DNA from 3 places in the Arminella tumorigenes genome. Region 2 is predicted to be linked to each of the others. Evidence: riboswitches for the same ligand, from Rfam matches in the RefSeq annotation. Region 2 holds a riboswitch; each other region holds the start of a gene.
The links. A riboswitch is a leader RNA that binds a small molecule or an ion and turns the genes downstream of it on or off. The one in region 2 is predicted to bind cobalamin.
Positions count from the first base shown of each region.

Region 1: linked by a shared signal. The riboswitch ahead of cobU (bifunctional adenosylcobinamide kinase/adenosylcobinamide-phosphate guanylyltransferase) and the one ahead of PR017_RS25125 (ABC transporter substrate-binding protein) in region 2 are both predicted to bind cobalamin.
Region 3: linked by a shared signal. The riboswitch ahead of bluB (5,6-dimethylbenzimidazole synthase) and the one ahead of PR017_RS25125 (ABC transporter substrate-binding protein) in region 2 are both predicted to bind cobalamin.

Region 1 is NZ_CP117255.1:1,728,154-1,733,479, reverse strand. It holds gene PR017_RS08615 (oxidoreductase) at 1-41, opposite strand, end outside; gene PR017_RS08610 (chloride channel protein) at 154-1,944, opposite strand; cobalamin riboswitch at 2,109-2,499, shown strand; gene cobU (bifunctional adenosylcobinamide kinase/adenosylcobinamide-phosphate guanylyltransferase) at 2,652-3,176, shown strand; gene cobW (cobalamin biosynthesis protein CobW) at 3,181-4,227, shown strand; gene cobN (cobaltochelatase subunit CobN) at 4,466-5,326, shown strand, end outside.
Region 2 is NZ_CP117258.1:333,076-338,401, reverse strand. It holds gene PR017_RS25140 (ABC transporter substrate-binding protein) at 1-440, opposite strand, end outside; gene PR017_RS25135 (TonB-dependent siderophore receptor) at 493-2,649, opposite strand; gene spdA (2', 3'cyclic nucleotide phosphodiesterase SpdA) at 2,981-3,802, opposite strand; cobalamin riboswitch at 4,054-4,281, shown strand; gene PR017_RS25125 (ABC transporter substrate-binding protein) at 4,463-5,326, shown strand, end outside.
Region 3 is NZ_CP117255.1:1,574,659-1,579,984, reverse strand. It holds gene PR017_RS07850 (class II 3-deoxy-7-phosphoheptulonate synthase) at 1-495, shown strand, start outside; gene PR017_RS07845 (GFA family protein) at 693-1,088, shown strand; gene PR017_RS07840 (DUF1003 domain-containing protein) at 1,119-1,649, opposite strand; gene PR017_RS07835 (TolB family protein) at 1,838-2,668, shown strand; cobalamin riboswitch at 2,707-2,906, shown strand; gene bluB (5,6-dimethylbenzimidazole synthase) at 2,951-3,640, shown strand; gene PR017_RS07825 (DUF2865 domain-containing protein) at 3,645-4,739, opposite strand; gene PR017_RS07820 (NADP-dependent malic enzyme) at 4,953-5,326, opposite strand, start outside.

The sequences.
Region 1 (5,326 bases), on a different replicon from region 2:
CAGCCGGTGATGAACCAGACGGGCGTGGAGGAGTTTGCCATGTTTGCTTTCGGTGCTTGGGCCGGCAGCGCCATTTGGCACGGTACCGGACGTTATGGTGCAACGGAGTTAGAGCGTGCTGCGCACGCGTCAATACTGCAATCGATTGCGGCCTCAGAGTTCGCCGGACTCCTCACGCCGGCGCCGGTCGAGTTCTTCCGAATAACGGCGCAGCGTGTGGCTTTCCGACAGCTGGCCAATGACCTTGCGCTCGATCAGATTGTTCACCACAGCCAGCGCTTCGCTTTCGGTCTTGTCGAAGATCGCGGCGGCCTGCTTGGCATTCATTTGCGGCTGCAGGAAGTCGTTCTTGTAGCGAATGAAATCGCCTAGGCCGCGATCGCCATCGTCCTGGTCGACGGGGCTGGCGTAGATTTCCGGCACCAGCACCATGCCTGCGTATTTTTCCGCCTCGTCGAGCAGGACGACGCGCTGCGTCGAGCCGATCGGGAAATCATGGCGGAAGTCGGCGATGCTGATGTTGACGTTGGCGCTGCGCACGTCCGGCCGCATCATCCGGGCGACCGTCAGGTTGCGGATCCAGCCGACGTCGTGGGCGCTGCGGATGCTCTCGCCGCGAAGGTGGAAGCGCCAGGTTGCAAAGGAGTAGCCGAAGGTGGTGCGAACGACGAGCGACGATGTTATGACGGCGGCAAGCACAAGCGCCGTGATCGGAAAGTCGCCGGTGATCTCCAGCGCCAGGAAGGTCATCGTCAGCGGTCCGCCGATGACTGCCACGGCCAGCGAACTCATGCCGACCACGGAATAGATGACCGGCGTCAGCGTCGCATGGTCGAAATAGGGCGCAGAGTAAGCAAAGATCTTGCCGAGCAGGGCGCCCATGAACAGCGAGGCGAAGAAAAGGCCGCCACGGAAGCCGGAGCCGATCGAGACGGCCGAGGCCAGCGATTTCAGCAGCAGGATGCCGAGCAAGGCCGGGATGGCGATATCGCGGCCGAGATTGAGATGCAGCGCACCGTGGCCGGCCGACAGAACCTGCGGCGAGATCAGGGCGAGCATGCCGACGACGATGCCGCCAAGTGCCGGCCGGACATACTGGGGGATGGCGCTCTTGCGGGCCAGCTCCTCGATGAAGGAGACGCCCTGCATGAGCAGGATGCCGCAACCGGCGCAGACGGCGCCGAGAAGCAGGGCCGGAACGTAATCGGCCGGCACGACGCTGCCGAAATCGCCGATGTCGATCATTACGTCGCTGCCGGCGAGCAGGCGTGCGACCAGCGTTGCGACGAGGGCGGAAACGACGACAGGGGTCAGGGTGACGATGGTGTAGCTGCCGATGATCAGCTCAAAGGCATAGAATGCGCCTGTGAGGGGCGCGCTGAAGGCTGCGGCGATGGCACCGGCCGCACCGCAGCCGACAAGGGTGCGAAGGTCGCCGCGGCGCAGCTGCAGTTTCAGTCCGAGTTTCGAGGCGATGCCGGCGGCGATCTGAGTGTAGCCGGCCTCCAGCCCGACGGATGCGCCGAAACCGTTGGATATGAGGTTCTGGATGGATACCAGAATGCTGTCGGTGAGCGACAGCCGGCCGCCGTGAAGCGCGTTGGCCTCGATCGGGTCGATCATCGGCTTCTTGCGGGTCTTGGAGAGGATGAAGAGCATCAGCCCCAACAGCACGCCACCTGCAATCGGCGCCAGCAGCAATAGGAGCTTGTTGTCGATCACGGCGCTACTCAGCCTGCCGTCGTCGCCGATGCCGTAGATGAGCATGTGCATCTGGCGCGAGATCAGGCTCATGGCCGTCACAGCTAGCCCCGACGTAACGCCGACCAAGGCGCCGGCGATGACGAGGCCGACTTCGCTTTGTCGCAGGATCGCGCGCATCCGACCTGCTTCAAAGAGAGATCGTAGAGTGCGGAAGCGGGGCGCATGGAATCGTTGGAGCATGGCGTTACGCATGAAAGAGAGGCGGTTGTTTAAAGCTGGACGTCTTACACTAGCAATTGCGACAAAAAGACCGCCGACGAGAATGATTTCAGCGCCGCTTCAACACATATATGGCGGAAAGCGAATTCGTCGATCAGTTGACTTGCATAAGGCGAAGGCCTAATCCTGAACGCATAACGGAAGGTTCCCGCGCCGTGAAAACGGTATGGGATCAAAAGGGAATGTGACCGGGCGGACCCATACAGGGCGCTCTTATCGCAGCCGACCCCGCGACTGTAGAACGGTCAGGGTTTTTCGTCGGGTGTTACGGGACGACGGGTGATGTTCTGCAATGGTGCAGGCGGGCCTGAAGTCGAAGGCATCGGAAAAGCCACTGGCGTGGCATCGTGATCTACCGGGGTGGGACGCCTCTTCATCTACGAATCGTCCGCCTTTTCATGATGACCTGCTGGGAAGGCGAGAAAGACCCGTGATCTCCGACCGGAACGACATCCGTCGTTCCGGTCGGAGGTTGCAACCGTGAGCCAGGAGACCTGCCATCCGTGCCGGGCGAAAAGCCCACCCTTTGGGACGTCGTCCCGCTGCCAGCACGGAGGTTGTCATGGCTGAATGTTTGACTTTGCGCGTCATTGCGACGCGGTTTCTTGATCCGACTGGTTGCACGCTTGCAGCCTCGCGCAGAACCGCGTGAGGATCGGAACAGCCTGATGTCATCCCCAACCTTCGAAACGGCCCTCGTGCTTGGCGGCGCGCGCTCCGGCAAGTCGTCTTTTGCCGAGGCGCTCGTCACAGGCTCCGGCCTCGACCGCCATTACGTCGCCACCGGTCGAGCTTGGGATGCCGAGATGGCGGAGCGCATCCGCCAGCACCGCGTCGATCGCGGCGAGGGCTGGACGACGCATGAGGAGCCGCTCGATCTTGTCGGCACGCTCGGTGCCATCGACGCGCCCGGCCGCGCTGTTCTCGTCGATTGCCTGACGCTGTGGGTTACAAACCTGATGATGGAAGAGCGCGACGTGACTGCCGCCTTCGCGTCACTCTGCCAATTCCTGCCTGGCGCAAGGGCGCGCCTGGTGTTCGTCTCCAACGAGGTCGGTCTCGGCATAGTGCCGGAAAACCGCATGGCGCGGGATTTTCGCGACCATGCCGGCCGTCTCCATCAAATGATCGCGGCTGAGGCAACCGACGTCTATTTCGTCGCCGCCGGACTGCCGCTGAAAATGAAAGGCTGATACATTGCAACAGAAAATTCCCGCCACCGTCATCACCGGCTTCCTCGGGGCTGGCAAGACGACGATGATCCGCAACCTGCTGCAGAATGCCGGCGGCAAGCGCATCGCCCTCATCATCAACGAGTTCGGCGATCTCGGCGTCGACGGCGACGTGCTGAAGGATTGCGGCGCCGAGAACTGCTCGGCCGACGATATCATCGAGCTCACCAACGGCTGCATCTGTTGCACGGTCGCCGACGACTTCATTCCGACGATGACTCAGTTGCTTGCCCGCAACCCGCGGCCCGACCACATCGTCATCGAGACATCCGGCCTTGCGCTGCCGCAGCCGCTGGTGGCGGCCTTCAACTGGCCCGACATCCGCACGCACGTGACGGTCGATGGCGTGATCACCGTCGTCGACAGCGTCGCCGTCGCTGCCGGCCGGTTTGCCGACGACCACGACGCCGTCAATGCGGCTCGGGCGGAAGATGTATCGCTCGACCACGACAATCCGATCGAGGAACTGTTCGAGGACCAGTTGACCTGCGCCGACCTCATCGTGCTCAACAAGACCGACCTGCTGGACGCCGCCGGCATCGCAGCCGTGCGTGCCGAAGTCCTGTCGCGCACCAAGCGCAAGCCCCCGATGATTGAGGCCCGCAACGGCGAGGTTTCGGCCGCCGTGCTGCTGGGGCTCGGCATCGGCACGGAAGCCGATGTCGGCAACCGTCTGTCCCACCATGAGATCGAGCACGCCGACGGCACCCCGCACGACCACGACGAGTTCGACAGTTTCGTTGTCGACCTCGGGCCTATCGCCGAGCCGGTCACGTTTATCGAGCGGCTGAAGACAGTCATCGGCCATCACGACGTGCTGCGTCTCAAGGGGTTCGTCGATGTGCCGGGCAAGCCGATGCGGCTGCAGTTGCAGGCCGTCGGCAGCCGTGTCGACCATTATTTCGACCGCGCCTGGACGCCGGGCGAAGTCCGGGCAACGCGTCTGGTGGTGATCGGGCTGCACGATATGGACCAGGCGGCGGTGCGCGGTGCGATCGAGGCGCTTGTTTGATGGTTCACCGGCGCGGCTTACCCCCCTCTGTCGGCTACGCCGACATCTCCCCCACAAGGGGGGAGATCGGGAAGCTGCGGCTGGTACGTTCACGTCCAATTGAGCGAAGTGCAGGCGGTAGCTTTGTGTTAAGCCGCGAAGCCGCCCCAGCCAATCTCTCCCCTTGTGGGGGAGATGTCACCGGAGGTGACAGACGGGGGCGCCGCCCCACCCTAAAAACTATCCAGGGAGGTGCCGCATGCATCTTCTCCTAGCCCAGAAGGGCTCGATATCCGACGGCGACGAGGCGATCGATCTCGGGCAGTCGCCGGGCGATATCCTTTTCCTGTCGGCGGCCGATACCGAGCTTGCCGCTATCGCTGCGGCTTATGCCCACCATGAGGGCACCCATTCGCTGCGGCTGGCGAGCCTGCTCAGCATGAAACATCCGATGTCCGTCGACACCTATGTCGAGCGGACGGCGCGACACGCGAAGATGATCATCGTCCGGGCGCTCGGCGGCGCCAGCTATTTTCAATATGCCCTGGAAGCGCTGCATGCGGCCGCGTCCCGGCAGGGCGTCATGATTGCGGTGATCCCGGGCGATTCCAAGCCCGATCCGGGCGTCATGCCGTTCTCCAACATCGCGCTCGACGATCTCAATGCGCTGTGGTCCTATCTGATCGAGGGTGGCGACGACAATGCGCGGGCGTTTCTGGCCTATGCGTCGGCGATGCTGTCCGGCGCCGAAAAACCGCAGCCGGCGAGCCCGCTTGCCAAGGCGGGCATCTGGTGGCCGGGGCAGGGTGTCGTCGATGTCGATGCGTGGCGGCTGGCGTCTGCGGCGGCGGTGACACCCCCATCTGTCGGCCGGGCCGACATCTCCCCCGCAAGGGGGGAGAACAACTTGTCAAATCCGCCTATCGTCGCCATCAGCTTTTACCGCGCTCTCGTGCAGAGCGGCGAGACCCGGCCTGTCGAGTCAATGATATCGGCGCTGGTTGAGGCTGGTGTGCGGCCGCTGCCGGTGTTTGCCTACAGTCTCAAGGACCCGGCATCCAAGTCCATCATCTCCGATATTTTTGGCGCAGCGTCGCCGGATGTCGTTATTAACACCACT
Region 2 (5,326 bases):
AACGCCTTCGGCTGCATCAGCACGGGCGCAATGCGCGAAAGCCCGGCATATTCTGCTTCCGATATGCCTGACCCGATGCCAACAATCAGATCCGGCTGCAAGGTCGCGACGAGTTCCAGCCCGACATTGCCCTTGATGACAGCGGGGCGGGCGTCCTTCAGAAAAGGTTGAGCCCAGGGCCAGACTGCAGACGGCTGGTTACCGAACCAGTCGCGGATCGCAAGCGGGATGACCTCGAGCGCGAGCAAGGGATCCTGGGTGAGGTATCCAAGCGACACAACGCGCGTGGCGGGCCTCGGCAGGGCAGTCACGCCGAAGGCATGGTCGAATTGCAGCGGCCCGTCGGCAGCAATGGCGGGGGTGTGCATCAGGGCTGGCGCCAGCAGAGCGGTCGCGAGCCCACACAGCAGGTCGCGACGACTGGTAACGGGGAGAGCCATGAGATCCATTCCTGTATTTGTGATTGCGCCCGGAGATAGCTTACCGGAGGCGCTACCAGGTGTAGCGCAGGGTCGCCCGCACTGCGCGACGGTCGCCGTAGTAGGCGGCCAGACTGTAGTCGTCGATGCTGGCTACATATTCCTTGTCGAAGATATTGGTGGCGTTGACGGCCAGGGCAACGCCGTTCTTGAACTTGTAGTTGAGCGCCGCGTCGAAGACCGTTCTCGAGGCAAGCGGCAGCGTGTTGGCATTGTCGCCGAACGTCTTGCCGACAAAACGGGCGCCCATCCCGACATTGATGTCACCGATCGCGCCTTTGCCGGGAATGGTATAGTCGGCCCAGAGCGTTGCCATGTGGTTGGGAACGAGCTCGGGCCGGTTGCCGATCAGCCCCGTGGTCGCGTCATCCTTGATCCGAGCGTCCCAATACGAATAGCCTGCCGTCAGGTTCAGCCGGTCGGTGAGTGCGACCTTGCTCTCGAACTCGATACCCTTCACGTTCACCTTGCCCACCTGGTACTGGTAGGAATAGTCCGACGCCCACTGTGCCACGTTTTTCTGGGTCAGGTCGAACAGCGCGAGGGTAAACAGCGCATCCATACCCTCGGGCCGGTATTTTGCACCGATTTCGTACTGTGTGCCCTCCTGCGGCTTGGGCGTGCCGAGGAAGGTCGAGCGGCTTGCTGCCAGCGGCTGGAAAGATTCCGAATAATTGGCGTAGACCGAGAGCTCGGGGGTTGCCTTGAAGGTAAGCCCGGCGCGCTTGGAGAAATTCGTGTCGACCGCGTCGTCGCGGATGCCAGAGCTCTCCGACATGGTGTCGGCGTGATCGTAGCGGCCACCGAGCGTCAGGATCCAGCGCTCATTAATCGTCAGCTGTTCCTGGAGGTATGTGCCCGCAGTTGTCAGCCTTGTCCTTGTGTCCACGGGTGCGCCGAACGAAATGCAGCGAGTGCCGCAATAGACGGGGTTGCTGTCATCGAGGACGCCACCGGCAGAACCGTCGAGGCGACGTTCGCTGTTGCTGTCGCGGCCATAATCGGCGCCCAGGAGCGTGCGGCTTTCGAACGGGCCGTAGCTGCCGTCATATTGGAGCTGGTTGTCGATCTGAAATCGCTTGCTATGGCCATAAATTGCCAATGCCGCGCGGCTCGAGGCAGGATCGGCAGTTCCGAGATAGATCTGCTGATAGGTCATGTCGAGATCGGTGTAACGGGCATTCTGCCGGAACTCGAAACCGTTGCCAAAATCGTGGCGCAGCTGATAGCCGACATTGCGCTCGATGGTGTCGACCCTGTCGAAATCGGGCTCACCGAGATAGGTCTCGGAATCGATTCCCGACTTGTAGGGAATGGCATGGCCGGGGTTGCCGTCGCGCTTGTTGTAATCCGTCAGGATGGTGACGGTGGTGTCGGTGTCCGGCGACCAGGTCAGCGCCGGCGCGACGTAAACGCGATCGTCGTTGGTATGGTCGATGCCGGCATTGGCATTCTGCCATTTTCCGGTGACGCGGTAGGTCCAGATGCCATCCTTGTCGAGCGCTCCGCCGAAGTCGGTGCCGGTCTCGACATGTCCGTCGCCAACCGTCGTATAGACCTCCCCAAATTCCCGGTCTTGCGGGACCTTGGTGACTGCATTGACGATACCGCCGGGGCCGGAAAGGCCGAACAGCGTGGAGTTGGAGCCCTTCAATACATCGATCAGTTCCATGCCGTACGGCTCGAGGCGGCTGGCGGTAAAGGAGCCACCGACACGCATCGGCAGACCGTCCCGAAAAGTGCCGTCGGTCGTCTGGTAGAAGCCGCGGATCAAAAAGTGGTCGTAGCGATCGTCGGAGCCGTAGATGTCGGTGGAAACGCCGGGCGTGTAGGCCAAAGCCTGGTCGAGGTTTGTGACACCGCGCTCCTTCATTTCCTTGGCGGTGACGACGGAAACCGAGGCCGGCGCGTCGAGAAGCGGCGTGTCGGTCTTGCTGCTGGAGCGGGAACTCTTTGCGACAATCGTCTTGTCGATGGTGCCAGCTCGGTCGCCTTGACCCGCAATGGTGATCTTGGCAAGCGTCGTTGCCTGCGCGTCGTCCGACTGCGCGAAAACCGGGGTTGCAGCAAGCAGCGCCGAACTCGACAGAAGCGCGACCATCAGACGTCCGGTCGTCGTCTTAAAGGATGTGCCCGCCGGCGATACAGTCGTCCTAGCCTCGCGAAACATCACGGCAGCCCCCTGCAATAAATCTATCAAATACCTGAAAAGTCTGCGGAATACCGACCAACGACGATGATCAATAAGTTGACTATTTAACTCCTGTATTGTTTGTTGACTTGTGATGTCAACTATTGCCGGCAAATTTTCCGATCTTTCCACCGGTCTTGCCGAGAGGGCGCGCGGCAACCGGAGATTTGCGATGCAAAAACACCGGCGTTAACCTCCCGGTCAACGTCGGTGTCATGGAAGTGGCCTGAATACGAGGCGGCGCGGCATAGTCCGACGGTAGGGCACGTTGTCCGGACCTCCATAGAGCGCCCGGTTCAGGACATATGTCTCAGTTACCGAGCGCGTCGCTGCCCGATATCGAATGGTTGGACAGTTCGTAATCCTCGACATGAACGAGGCATCCCTGCGGTTTCAGGAAAACGATGCCGTAGGCGCCCGGTTCATCGACGGAGAGAGAGGTATCCTCCGTGTCGAATACCATCGGCTGCTGATGGACCGGGCTCTTGAATATCGAGAAAGGTATACCGCGATGGGAGCCGCCAATCGTGCGGTGAACATGGCCGGCGAAGATGTGACGGACATTCCCGTATTCGGCAAGGATATCGTAAAACTCCTCGCCGTTCCGAAGCTTGATCTTGTCCATCCCGGGAAACCCGGTGTCGAGCGGCGGGTGATGCATGAAGATGTAGACGGGCCGGTCGCCGGCACCGGCGAGGTTCTGCTTCAACCAGGCAAGCCGATTGTCGCACAGCACCCCGGCATGAACGTCCGGCGAGACATAGGGCGGCCCGGAAAGCGTATCGAGCAGAAGCATGACGCCTTTTTCGGTCTCGATCCGCTGCTGGATGAAGCCGTGCTCGTCACGCGGGCTTTCAGGGTAGGCCGCAATGAAGTTTTCGCGATTGTCGTGGTTGCCAACCAGCAGGTGGACGGGAATTTCGAGCGTGCCGAGCAGTTCGCGCAGTCTCGCATAGGATTGGCGACTGCCGCGGTGCGAGAGGTCGCCCGTCATCACCGCAAACTCAGCATCGCGGTGATGCAGGTTGACATGATCTATCCCTCTCGAAAGGCGCTGATAGGGATCTAGGCCGATGATCGTCTCTCCCTCGAGAACCATGTGCAGATCGGTGAATATAATAATTTTGCTCATGCGCTACTCCTGCCTGCGATGCCCGGAATGCCTTTCGTCGGGCATGTTTCCGGTTCGCACATTCCAGACCTTGCACGTCGTTTGCAACAGGTTTGCGTCAGCAGCCTGTTTGATTGCTACCGCAACAAGACACTTGACTGCCTGCATTTTAACAATAATGTAACGTTATAACATTTTATAGAGCAATGATGGATTTCCGACCTGTGCGAAATTTTGCGAGAGCCGCCCACCTTGACCGCCGTTGCAGGCCTGTCATAGATGCAATCGACGGTTCCCTTAGGATGACTCCAAGGGGATTAATAGGGAACACGGTGAGGGCCACCCGAATGGGACCAAGACCGTGACTGCCCCCGCAACTGTAAGCGGATTGCTGCTCATCCCAGGGCCTCAGGGCCATGTCACTGCGAAAGTTTCGCGGGAAGACAGATGATCGGCGCATATCCGCAAGTCAGGAGACCTGCCGTCAAGCGCTATCCCATCAACCCGGGCGGGGATGCCCGGAAAGGAAAAGATATGTCTCACCTGAATTTTCGCTATAGCCTGGCGCATCTCCGGCTCGATTGGGCTTCCGACAGCTGACGCTTTGATCTCAGCTTGCCTCGCTGCCGCATGCCTGCGGCACCAGGGCGCTCGCCGTCCCATAAAATCGAGATATTTTTCATGCGTCAGTTTCTGTCCAGCATTACGCTTGCCTGCGGGCTTCTCGGCATGGCCGCCCCCGCATTTGCGGCGACGACCTATCCACTTTCGATAACCAACTGCGGCCAGCAGGAGACCTTCACCAAGCCGCCTTCGAAGATAGTATCCATCGGCCAGGGGATGACCGAAGTTCTCCTGTCTCTCGGCCTTGCCGACAAGATCGTCGGCACGGCCGTTTGGGTAGGCCCCGTGCTTCCGCAATATGCGGAGGCCAACAGTAAGATCAAAAGGCTGGCCGACAACGATCCGAGCTTCGAATCCGTCGTCGGACGCCAACCCGACCTGGTGGCTGCGGAATTCGAGTGGCATGTCGGACCGCAGGGTTCCGTCGGAAAGCGGGAGCAATTCTCCGACCTCGGCATAAACACCTATATTTCACCAGCCGATTGTGTCGCCAAAGTCAATGCCGACGGCGGAGACGGGGTCCGCAAGCAGATGTTCAGCATGGATCTGGTCTATCAGGAGATCGCCCAACTCTCCGAAGTGTTCGATATCAAGGACCGCGGCGATGCCCTGATCGCCGACCTCAGGAAACGCGAGGCCACCGCTGTGGCATCCGTTGAAGGGGCTGCCGCCAAGCACCTGCCGATCGTCTTCTGGTTCTCGAGCAAGGAGGTGCGCGGCGATGCCTTCATAGCCGGCAAGAACGGTGCTCCAGCCTATATGATGAAGGCCCTCGATGCGCGCAACGTCGTGACGACAGAGGAGGAATGGCCGCTTGTCGGCTGGGAAACGATATCCCAGGCGAACCCGGCCGTCATCGTCATCGCCACCATGGATCGCCGCCGCTATGCGGCAGACGATCCCAAGGTGAAGCTGGACTTC
Region 3 (5,326 bases), on a different replicon from region 2:
CCGTCGCTGACGGCCGACAACCTGCTGGAACTGATCGACGTGCTCAACCCTGCCAACGAGGCCGGGCGCCTGACGCTGATCTGCCGCTTCGGCCACGACAAGGTCGCCGACAACCTGCCGAAGCTGGTGCGCGCCGTCGAGCGCGAGGGCCGCAAGGTGGTGTGGTCCTGCGATCCGATGCATGGCAACACGATCACGCTCAACAACTACAAGACACGGCCATTCGAGCGCATCCTGTCGGAAGTCGAGAGCTTCTTCCAGATCCACCGCGCCGAAGGCACGCATCCCGGCGGCATTCACATCGAGATGACCGGCAAGGACGTTACCGAATGCACTGGCGGCGCCCGCGCTGTCACCGCCGACGACCTGCAGGATCGCTATCACACCCATTGCGATCCGCGTCTCAACGCCGACCAGGCGCTGGAGCTCGCCTTCCTGCTGGCCGAGCGCATGAAGGGCGGCCGGGACGAAAAGCGTCTCGTTGCCGCCGGCTGAGCAGCGTCGACATCCCAATCGGAACGGGCTGGTCGCAAGACCGGCCCGTTTTGTTTTGGTGTGTCGCCAATCCTGTAGGCCGGTCAGGTCTCCCGGTCGCCTGTGAGCTGGATTGATGCTGCGATGATGATTTTAAATTTGACCCGATCCCGTCGCCATCCGATGCTGCAGGCCGGGGTTAATCGAGGGGCTGCATGATGACAGAAGAGAACAACGGTTCGTGCCTTTGCGGCGCCGTGAAAATACGGACGACAGGTCCGCTCAGGGATGTCGTCGGGTGTCACTGCTCGCAATGCCGCAAGCAGACCGGCCTCTACTTCGCCGCCACCAACGTGGCGACCGACCACGTCACCGTGGACGGCGGTGAGAATGTCAGCTGGTATCGCTCCAGCCCCGCTGCCAGCCGCGGGTTCTGCAAGACCTGCGGTTCCGCGCTGTTCTGGGTTGCCGACGATGCTGACCAGATCTCGATCATGGCCGGCCTGTTCGATGATCCGAACGACCTGAAGATGGGGCATCACATCTACTGCGCCGACAAGGCAGGCTTCTACGGCCTCCACGACGGTCTGCCCCAGTTCCCGCAATCCGACTAGCCATCGTCCTCAACGTCAGTCCCGTCGACGCTAGGCCTTTGCCTCCAGCAGCCTCGTAATGCGGCCCACTTCCTCCCTGAGGGCGGACAGCTCGGTCAACACCTGCAGGTCGATCTTCTCGTGCAGCGACAGGACTTCCAGCTCGGCCTTGAGGTTGACTTCGTAGTCCTTGGCAGCCTCGAAGCGGTCGCGTTCGGTCTGGCGGTTCTGCGACATCATGATGATCGGCGCCTGGATGGCTGCTATCATCGAGAGGATCAGGTTGAGGAAGATGAACGGGTAGGGATCGAAGGCGCGCGACGACAGCAGGATGGTGTTCAGCACCGTCCAGGCGACCAGGAATAGCAGGAAGGAGACGATGAACGCCCATGATCCGCCGACGCGCGCGATCCCGTCTGCGAGCCGTTCCCCGACGGAGGCGTTTGCGGAAAAGGCAGCGTTGACGTCCGTCGAGATGACCTTGCGTTCGCGGGCCCGCTTGAGCACCCGCTTCTCGATGACGCCGAGGTCGTCCGACGATTTATCGAAGTGCGAGTGAAAGAAGTTCGGGAGGTTGGGCATGCGCGGCTCCGATGTTGCTTAGCGGCAGTATTCGGTTGCCGCGATGAATTGCAACGGCAAAACATGGGATTGGCGCTACCTCACGCAATTGCGTCCGGTGCAGCCGGTTGATGTCCGGTGGGCGAGCCGTTAAAACCTCCACGGTCGCTGTTTTGTTCTGGCTGGCGGCTTTCGAGGATGGGTGAGACATGCGCAGTTCGGTCGAGATCTTCAACATTGCAACGGGTCGAAGCCGGGTCGTCTGGCAGACCGATCGGCTGGTCGAGGCGCCGAACTTTGCGCCGGACGGACGTTACCTGCTCGTCAACGATGACGGGCTTCTTTGCCGCCTGTCTCTCGACGGGCTCGCCACTGTCGAGCGCGTCGACACAGGCTTTGCCAGCCGTTGCAACAACGACCATGGCATCTCGCCCGATGGCACGCTGATCGCGCTCTGCGACAAGGTCCAGTACGGCAAGTCCTGCATCTATCTCGTCCCGGCGGAAGGCGGCGTCCCCACGCAGGTGACGACAAACCTGCCGTCCTACTGGCACGGCTGGTCGCCCGACGGAAAGCATGTCAGCTACTGCGGCATTCGCGGCGATCTGTTCGACATCTACACGGCCTCGGTCGAGGGCGGCGCGGAGACGCGGCTGACCCATGGCGAGGGCCGCAACGACGGGCCGGACTGGTCGGCCGATGGCGCATGGATTTATTTCAACTCAAGCCGGACCGGCCGTATGCAGATCTGGCGTATCCGACCTGACGGTCGCGACCTGCAGCAGGTGACCGACGATGCGTTCGGCAACTGGTTTCCCCATCCATCGCCGAAGGGCGACAAGGTGGTGCTGCTCTCCTACGATGGCGACGTCTTCGATCATCCGCGCGATCTCGACGTCCGCCTGCGGCTGATGGACATGGATGGCGGCAACATCACGACGTTGTTCGAGCTGTTCGGAGGCCAGGGGACGATCAACGTGCCGAGCTGGTCGCCCGATGGCGAGGAGTTCGCTTTTGTCCGGTACGAACCGGAGCGCTGAGCAGGCCCGCGATCCGCTTGCCATCGCCAGCCAGATCGCGCATATCTCCTTCATCAGGTGCCCGCCCAGGCGGGAGAATCGGGAAGCCGGTGCAAATCCGGCGCGTGCCCAACGCTGTATGGCGGATGGAGATGCACGGGGGACGGTCAGTTCTCCGATATGCCACTGGTTCCGACCGGGAAGGCAGCATCGCCAGATGAAGCCAAGCCAGAAGACCGGCCTGATAAGATAGACTGATCCCGCGAGGACGGCGGGCGGTTGGCATTGTTGGGGATAGAAACGATGCGACCTGACTGCAGGGACGATCTCGTCCGGGCACACGCTTTTTCCGTCGCCGAGCGCGACGCCATCTACCACGCGATCGAAACGCGCAGGGACGTGCGGGACCAGTTCCTGCCGCAGCCGCTGCCGGACGACCTGATCGCAAGACTGCTGCGTGCTGCCCATCACGCGCCTTCTGTCGGCTTCATGCAGCCCTGGAATTTCATTCTCGTGCGCGACACCGCCATCCGTGAGAAGGCCTTCGAAGCCTTCGAGCGCGCCAATGGTGAGGCAGCACTACAGTTCGAGGGTGCTCGCCGCGAGAGTTACCGGTCGCTGAAACTCGAGGGTATCCGCAAGGCGCCGCTCAGCATCTGCATCACCTGCGATCCGGATCGCGCCGGGCCCGTCGTGCTCGGCCGCACCCACAATCCACGCATGGATGCCTACTCGACAGTCTGCGCCGTGCAGAACCTCTGGCTCGCGGCGCGCGCCGAGGGTGTCGGGGTCGGCTGGGTCAGCATTTTTCACGATGCCGATATCCGGGCGCTGCTCGGCATACCGGAGCGGATCGAGATCATCGCCTGGCTCTGCCTGGGGTTCGTCGACGAGCTCTATGGCGAACCGGAACTCGCCGTCAAAGGCTGGCGGCAGCGGTTGCCGCTGGAGGATCTGGTGTTCGAGAATGGCTGGGGCCAGCCGCAGGGCTGAGGGCCTATTGTTGGGGCTGCTCGCCGGGTGCGGCCGGACGGGTGAGGTCTAGCTTGCGCTGGTCGGGCTGCAGGAATGCCGGGCCGACCTGGCGGATGTTGCCGGCGGACGGATCGTAGGGCCGTTCTACCGGCGGCGCATCGCCCTTTGCGGGGGCCGTCGGCAGTGCCGGCGGCGACGCTTTCGGGATGATCGTCGTGATCGAGCCTTGCTGCGTGCCTGCGGCCGGAGCCTTGGTCAGTGCATTCTGCTTTCGCATTTCCTCGTAATAGGCCGGCAGGTTGCAGGTGCAGCTGGTCTTTTCGTTCGGCGGCCGTTTGCGGAAGGCGAAGGCGTAGGGCATGGCACTGTAGGGCGTGCCTGAGGAGGCCGATACCATCGCCGATGTTTCCTGATCGGGCAGGCGGTGGAAGAACAACTCGGTCTTCACGCCCGGGCACATCCTAGCGCAGGTTTCGCCATCCCGCTGGAAATCGCCGGGCGATGCATTCTGGGTCATCGGGAAGAAGCCGCCATCGCAGGTGCGCACACAAACCGTGCGGACATTGCCGCCACCATAGGATTGACCGAATGCGTAGCTTTGGATCGGCGACTGCGGGGCTGGTTCGTTGCCGGAGGGGCCGCCGCTGCTGTCCAGCGTGGTTGCCCCCGGGGTTGCGGGGTAGCTGGGCTCGATGCCAGCCTGAGGGGGCGGGCGGTTGGTGATAATGGTATCGCCGCTGTCCTGATCTTCACAGCCGTTGGCGCGCAGCGCTGCGGAAAGCTGGTTGCGCGTGGGTCCTTCCGAAACGTCTCCGCGCTGCATCTGGTCGCGCTTGGCGACGAGCTCCTGCAGGTTCTGCTGCATGCGCTGCAGGGTGTCCTCGATCCGTCCGCAGGTGCCGTCGTCGTCACCGTTTATGATCACCATGCTGCCGGACGAGCACTCGTTGTCCTCAAGGTCGTTTTCGACCTTTCGCAACTCGGACACTTGCTCGGCAATGGCGGTGCGGTATTGCCGGAGTTGGCGGTTCGTCCCGACGGTTTCGCTGAGATTGGCCATCTGGCCGCGCAGGTCGTCGCAGATTGCGTTTGTCTGGGCAGCCAGTGGCGCTGCCATCGCCAAGGATGCGGCAAGCGCCCAAAAAGAATGTTTCCAGCCCACTGTCACGCCTTTGGCCTGCTCCGTTCGGATGGTTTCCGCCTCAGCCGGGGCGCAGGCGCATTTCATCCATTATCACGCGCAAGATCTGGCGCCCATAGACTTGCGCCAGCCCTGCGCTCGGCGTGAGGTGGTCGACCGCCGGGCCGATGCCCGGCGATCCCGTCAGTATCAGCCGGGCTGCGACGCCTCGACCACGGCCACGGCTGCCATGTTGACGACGCCACGGGAGGTGACCGAGGGCGACAGGATATGGGCCGGCAGGGCCGTTCCGAGCAGGATCGGGCCGACATGCAGCCCGTCGATCATCTCCTTGACTACGCCAAGCGTGATGTTGGCCGCATCGAGGTTCGGGAACACCAGAAGGTTGGCCTCGTCGGTCAGCGTGCTGTCCGGCATGACCCGGCGGCGCAGATGCTCGGAAATCGCGCTGTCGCCATGCATTTCGCCATCGACCTCGAGATCCGGGGCTGCAAGCCGGATCAGCCGCAGGGCATTGCGCATCTTCGTGGCGCTCTCCGATTCGCGCGAGCCGAAGTTCGAAT